2 regions of the Rhizobium sp. A22-96 genome follow, and region 2 is predicted to be linked to the other one. Evidence: predicted binding sites of a transcription regulator. Region 2 holds the regulator's gene; the other holds the start of a gene.
The links. Region 2 encodes LexA, which represses DNA repair genes until DNA is damaged. Its sites were predicted from a motif close to TGTTCNNNNTGTGTTCNG; they were not measured.
Positions count from the first base shown of each region.

Region 1: ACQZ6F_RS12920 (PA0069 family radical SAM protein) is a predicted target of LexA. The motif match lies at 1,622-1,639, and genes of this name have one in related genera.

Region 1 covers NZ_JBNWDQ010000003.1:39,860-43,268, forward strand. The annotation lists gene ACQZ6F_RS12915 (ribonuclease HII) at 1-285, opposite strand, end outside; gene ACQZ6F_RS12920 (PA0069 family radical SAM protein) at 395-1,552, opposite strand; gene ACQZ6F_RS12925 (glycosyl transferase) at 1,794-2,312, shown strand; gene ACQZ6F_RS12930 (hypothetical protein) at 2,489-2,803, shown strand; gene moaB (molybdenum cofactor biosynthesis protein B) at 2,834-3,388, opposite strand; gene ACQZ6F_RS12940 (4-(cytidine 5'-diphospho)-2-C-methyl-D-erythritol kinase) at 3,388-3,409, opposite strand, start outside.
Region 2 covers NZ_JBNWDQ010000003.1:901,804-905,212, forward strand. The annotation lists gene ACQZ6F_RS17205 (ComEC/Rec2 family competence protein) at 1-1,188, shown strand, start outside; gene lexA (transcriptional repressor LexA) at 1,169-1,891, opposite strand; gene ACQZ6F_RS17215 (VOC family protein) at 2,287-3,174, shown strand; gene kdsA (3-deoxy-8-phosphooctulonate synthase) at 3,171-3,409, shown strand, end outside.

The DNA.
Region 1 (3,409 bases), 860 kb from region 2:
GGACGCGATCGAGACCGTTGCTGTCGCGAGGATCTCGACAAACAGCGCTTCCCGCCTGGCGGCTGTGAGCTGCTTGGAATCGTTCAGCCCCTGTGGGATGCGCTCGGGATCGAGAATGACGGCTGCAGCAACGACAGGTCCGGCGAGAGGGCCTCGGCCAGCCTCGTCGGCCCCGGCGACCGGCCAGTGCCCGGCGCGGCGGGCAATCAATTCCAGCTCGAAGCTCGGAACGATCGGCGCTTCGTCGAAAAGCATGGGAGAATCGGGTGATGTGCTGCGTGGCATGCGGCGAAGCTCGCACACCACCCGATCTCCTGCAAGCCCCCGGTGGATCAGGGCGGCGAACCTGGGGGGCTTTCTTCCGGCGGGCTCAGGGAAAACCCGCGAGGAACCGTCAAAGCAGCGAGAGCTGCACGCCGCTGCCATCAGGCGGCACGAACAGATCATCGCGCAGGGCGATATTGCGCCTGACAAGCTCAAGTCGTCGCGTCGCCATTTCGAAGCGTCGGCTGATCTGCCAGGCATAGGGGCCGGCGCCCTTCATGCGTTTGCCGAACTCGGCGTCGTAATCCTTGCCGCCGCGCATCGAGCGGATCAGCGACATGACATGGCGGTAGCGATCCGGATAATGCTGCAGCAGCCAGTCGCGAAACAACGGACTGACTTCCAGCGGCAGCCGCAGGATCACATAGCTCGCCTCCTGCGCGCCAGCGGCCTTGCCGGCATCGAGGATACGCTCGATCTCATGGTCGTTGAGGGCGGGAATTATCGGCGCCACCAAGATCGAGGTCCGGATGCCGGCTTCGCTCAAGGCCTGGATCGCCTCCAGCCGCCGCGCTGGCGTCGCGGCGCGCGGTTCCATGGTGCGGGCCAGCTTGCGGTCGAGAGTCGTCACAGATAGTCCGACCCGCACGAGGTTCTTCGCGGCCATGTCCTTGAGGATGTCGATATCGCGCATGACCAGCGCCGATTTGGTGACGATGGCAACCGGATGGTTCGCCCTGTTCAGCACTTCGAGGATCTGGCGCATGATCCGCCATTCCTTCTCGATCGGCTGATAGGGGTCCGTGTTGGTGCCGATGGCGATGACGCGCGGCTTGTAGCCGGGCTTTGCCAGCTCTCGCTCCAGAAGCTTCGGCGCATCCGGCTTGGCAAAGAGCTTCGCCTCGAAATCGAGCCCCGGAGAAAGGCCCATATAGGCATGCGACGGCCGGGCGAAGCAGTAGATGCAGCCATGCTCGCAGCCGCGATAGGGATTGATCGAGCGGTCGAAGGGGATATCGGGCGATTCGTTGCGGGTGATGGCCGTGCGCGGCTTTTCCACCTGCACTTCGGTCTTGAACGGTGGGAGCTCTTCAAGGGTCTGCCAACCGTCGTCAAAGGTCTCGCGCTGCATCGGCTCGAACCGGCCGCTCGGGTTCAATCCGGCGCCGCGTCCGCGTCGACGCTCCACCTCAATCCGGAGGCCGGCATCGGCGATCAAAGCATTGGCAATGTCTGGCGTGTTGGCAGGCGCGAATGCGGCCTGCCCTGCAAGGGACTGCTCGTTCATCGGTAGCTCCAGGGCGGTTCATGGGGCCGCATGCCGCGTCTAAGATGATTAAATTCCTATCCGACAAATGAGAACAATGCAAGAACAAAAAAGAAGAAATCATTTTCCATCGAGCCCTGGAGGCGAGCGGCATCAGTGATGACGGTGCGAGATTCGAAGCGGCGTATCACGCTTTTCTTAAACGCTCAGACGCCAGGGTTAGGCGCTGGCAATAAATTGTGCGCCGCTCTATAAATGGGCAATGTTGACGGTAATCATCGAATGCCAGGATCAGGAACCTGAGCTGGCGCAGACATTGGCGGCATTGGTGGCGGGCGCGATCGAGGGCCTCGTCAGCGATGTCGTCGTGCTGGACCACGGCTCGCGGGACGGCACCTCACGCGTGGCGGATGCTGCCGGCTGCCGGTTCTATTCGCAATGGGACATAAAGGACATATTGCGCTCGGCACGCGGCGAATGGCTGCTTTTTGTGGAGCCCGGTGCTCGGCCGCAGGCCGGTTGGATCGATGAGATCGCCGAATATGTCTCGCTGAACAAGGTGCCGGCGCGCTTTACTGCTTCGCGCGGCTATCGCCGGCCATTCCTGCAACGCGTCGGGCGCGGTACACCGCCTTTGGAGCTGGGATTGCTGGTATCCAGGCCACAAGCCATCGCCATCGCCAGGACCGGCATGCGGCTGGCTGAATTCGCCAAAGGCCAGAAAGCCCGCAAGCTTTCGAGCGAGCTCATTCCATCCTGGGTGGCGCGGGCGGCACGATAGAGCGTCACTCCGCCTAGATTCCGTTTGTAAACTGGTAAATAGCTGCCATAATTTCTGTGTGGCGGCACCTTTCGCGTGTCGCGTTGGGCGGCCGACCATGATGATGCCGGTATGCGGCGGAACTGGTCAGCGGAACTCTCCTTTTCCGCCGAGATTTCGGCAGAAGGAGGTGCGTTATGAAACGCACGATGTTCTACCGCCTGATGGCTACGGCCGTCCTTGCCAGTGCGATTCTCTATCCCGGCGTCGCTGCCTCCCAAGCGACACTCGCCTGCGCCAAGCGCGTCGACATGATCGCGTTCCTGGGCGACAATCTTTCTGAAAAGCTGTCGGCTGTCGGCAAGCTCGACCCCAACACGATCGTTGAGATCTATGTTGCTGAAAGCGGCAGCTGGACGATGATGGTCAGTGACGCCTCCGGCCGGAGCTGCATCATTCTCAATGGCGAAAGATGGGAATCAATTCCTGTCTTGCCGGGGCCGAAAGCATAGGGCTGCAAATGTCCCACGGAGACGCAGGACCTAGCGGGAACCGCCGCCACGCTTCAGGTGCTCGTCCAGGCGCGGCATGATCTCCACGAAATTGCAGGGCATGTGCCTGTAGTCGAGTTGAGCCTTCAATATGCCATCCCAGGCATCTTTGCAGGCGCCGGGAGAGCCCGGCAGCACGAAGATGAAGGTGGCGTTGGCTACACCGCCGGTCGCCCGGGATTGGATCGTCGCCGTGCCGATCTTATCGTAGGAAATGCGATGGAAGACTTCGGAAAAGCCGTCCATCCGTTTTTCGAATAAGGGCTCCAGCGCTTCGGGCGTCACATCGCGACCGGTGAAGCCAGTGCCGCCCGTGGTGATCACCACGTCCACGGCTGCGTCCTTTGTCCAGGCCTCCACCTGCGCGCGGATGCGTTCCTTGTCATCGGAAACAATGGCGCGGCCCGCCAGCCTGTGGCCGGCCTCGGCGATGCGGGCGACCAGCGTGTCGCCGGATTTATCGTCCGCAAGCGTTCGTGTATCGGAAACGGTCAACACGGCGATACCGACGGGGATGAAGGGTCTTTCGCTGCCTGGGCCTGCCATCATGCCTCTCCCGCGATCGTT
Region 2 (3,409 bases):
GTGCTGGGGCCGAGTTTCCAGATGTCCTATGCCGCGACGCTGGCGCTGGTGTCGGGCTATACGCTGTGGAAGCGGCGGCAGCATCGCGAAAGCATATTTTCGCGCTCCAGGCTCCTCAGCCCGCTGCTCTTCGTCTCTCGTTTTTTCGGCGGCGTGTTGTCGACATCCTTCGTCGGCGGTGCTTCGACGGCGATTTTCTCGATCGAGCATTTTCACCGACTGGCGACATACGGGCTTGCCGCAAATCTCGCCGCCATGCCGATCGTCTCGTTCATTGTCATGCCGTTCGGTATGATGGCCATGTTGCTGATGCCGCTTGGCCTTGATGCGCCATTCTGGAAAGTCACCGGTGAGGGACTGGAACTGGTCATCCTGATCGCCAAGACCGTGGCGGGCTGGGGAGGCGATATCACCTTTGGCCGTCAAGCGGGCTGGCTCATGCCGACTTTCATAGCCGGCTTCCTGATCATGACCATGTTGCGGACCCGCCTGCGCCATGTCGGGCTGCTGCTGTTGCTCTCAGCGATCGGTGCAGCAACATTCAGTTCCGGCGTGCCGAAGCCGGATCTGATGATTTCCGAAGATGGCGCTCTGGTCGCGTTGCGACAGGACTACATCTTGGCAACGAACCGCGAAAGACCGCAGGCTTTTATCTTCGAGCAATGGCAGAAGGCGCTGGTGGCAGCAGAACACCAACCGCCAACCATTCTTCCGGCCGACAGCCGGCTCCCTCATGTCAGCAAAGCAGATCGCCGCCGGCGGTTAAGCACGGAGGAACAAAACGCAGTGCGCAAGGCAATGGAGGAAGCGCTCGATCAGACGATGCAGGGAAGCTTTGCCTGCCAGAAGGGTGCATGGTGTGTCGCAATGCTTGAAAACGGCGCAATGCTCGTCACCATCGAGGACGCAGCCTATCTACCGCCTGCTTGCGATACCGCAAATATCGTCGTTACGCCGATAAAACTGCGTCTCGATCGCTGCCGCTCCGGAGCAATGCTTTTCACCGGCGCTACATTGAGGCGAACCGGCTCGGTCGAAATGAATTTCGACTCGGACACGCCTATCATCTCCACAGCTTTCGACAATCCGCAACGCCCATGGATGCGGCACCGAACCTATGATTGGCGCACCGGAACCTATGGTGTGCCAATCCGTTCTGCGTCACCAGTCAATGATAGCGGCGAATGAGGCCGACAAGCTTGCCCTGGACCTTGACGCGATCCGGCCCGAATATGCGTGTTTCATATGCCGGATTGGCGGCTTCTAGAGCGATGGAAGCGCCCTTGCGGCGAAACCGCTTCAACGTTGCTTCTTCGTCATCCACAAGGGCGACAACAATGTCACCGGGATTGGCAGTCGTCGAATTGCGGATGATGACGGTATCGCCGTCAAAAATGCCGGCATCGATCATCGAATCGCCCCGCACTTCCAAGGCATAATGTTCGCCCGAACCGAGCATATCGGCGGGAACGGTTATTTCATGGGTATTGTTCTGGATGGCCGAGATCGGAACGCCGGCTGCGATGCGGCCCATGACGGGCACCGACACCGAACTGTTCTGGTCGTCATTGGCCACCTTTGGGGGAGCAGGCGGCGCGACCGGCTGTGGCTTGCCAAGACTGCCTTCGATGACGCTCGGTGAAAAGCCGCGGCGCGGCTGCAGGCTGGGATTGTAGGCATCCGGCAGCTTGATGACTTCGAGCGCTCTTGCCCGGTTCGGCAGGCGACGGATGAAGCCTCGCTCTTCCAAAGCCGTGATCAAACGGTGAATGCCGGACTTGGATGCAAGATCCAATGCGTCCTTCATTTCATCGAAAGATGGTGGAACGCCGGACTCCTTCATCCGTTCGTGAATGAAGAGAAGCAGTTCCTGCTGCTTGCGCGTCAACATCGTCTTGGAACCCCAGAATCAAGAGAAACGTCGTGAAACAAATCCAGAACGGACACTATATGTTCCATATGTGTTCCGCAAGTACTTAAATTTCGGTAAAGCTTTGCCCTGTCAGTTAGATATTTAAAATTATCGAATGGATCGTGGCGCGGCGGCGAATGGTTATATCGGTGCTAACATAACGATAAATATGGGAAAACGCCGCTGGATGCGCAGACGGAGTGGTTTTGAGTTTAAGTCACCTATCTGAAGCATGGCTGAAATCTAGCTTGTACCGAGAAGGTTCGGCTGCTGTCGAGAAACAGTCATTGTCCAGCATCATCGCTGCGCTGCTTTGGCCTTGAATTGGACCGTGGATCGGCGCAAACCTGCCGCAGCAGAAAATCGGAGACGCCATGACTTCGTTGCCGCATCCGCTGGATCATCTTGTGTTGCCGACGGTCAATATCGCATCGGCGCGTGAACGCCTTGGCAGGCTTGGCTTTACGGTGGCTCCGGATGCGCGCCATCCCTTTGGCACCGAGAACGCATGCGTCTTCTTTGCCGACAAGACCTATCTGGAGCCCCTCGGGGTCACATCTCTGGAGCAGTGTGAAAAGAGCATCGAGGACGGCAATGTCTTCGTCGCTCGTGATCAGGCCTATCGGTTTCGAATGGGTGAAGACGGGTTCTCCGGAGTGGTTTTCGGCACGAACGACGCTGTCGCTGACGACGAACGTTTCAAGGCCGGCATGATCTCCGCCGGACGGATGCTGGATTTTTCGAGGCCGATGAAGATGCCGGATGGCACGGAAACCCAGGCGGGTTTCCGTCTTGCCTTTGCCGCCGATCTGCGTGCGCCCGATTTCCTGGCCTTCTGCTGCCAGCGCATCAATCCGTCGCCCGCCGATCGCAGCGTGCTGGAGCGCCATGAAAATGCTGTCACCGGCATTGCGCGGGTGGCGATATCGACGACCAAACCCGCCGCGTACCGCTCGTTTTTCGAGGAGATCATAGGTGACCCCAGGATATCCGAGCATTCCTTCGGGCTGACAATCCGGGCTGCCAATGCCGACATCGATCTCCTGACGCCGGAAGGCATGGAGGCGTTTTACGATTTGCGGGTCGGCAAGGACGATCCGGGGCTTCGAGCCCGCGCAATCCTTTTCAAAACACGCGATCTTTCCGTGACATCGTCGCATTTCGCTGCTAACGGCGTCACCTACACGCGTAAGAACAATCGTATATTGGCAAAGCTGGCGCCCGCAGCGGGCGCTCTTTTCGCCTTCGAGGAGATAGCATGAGCACGAATTCGGAAGTGATCGTCGGCGAGGGAGCGTCCAAGGTTCTGTTTTCCAACACTGCCAAGCTGTCGCTGATCGCCGGCCCCTGCCAGATGGAGAGCCGCGAGCATGCCTTCATGGTGGCCGGCGTGCTGAAGGAACTCTGCGACAAGCTCGGCATCGGCCTTGTCTATAAATCCTCCTATGACAAGGCGAACCGCACCTCGCTCTCCGGCAAGCGCGGTATCGGCATCGA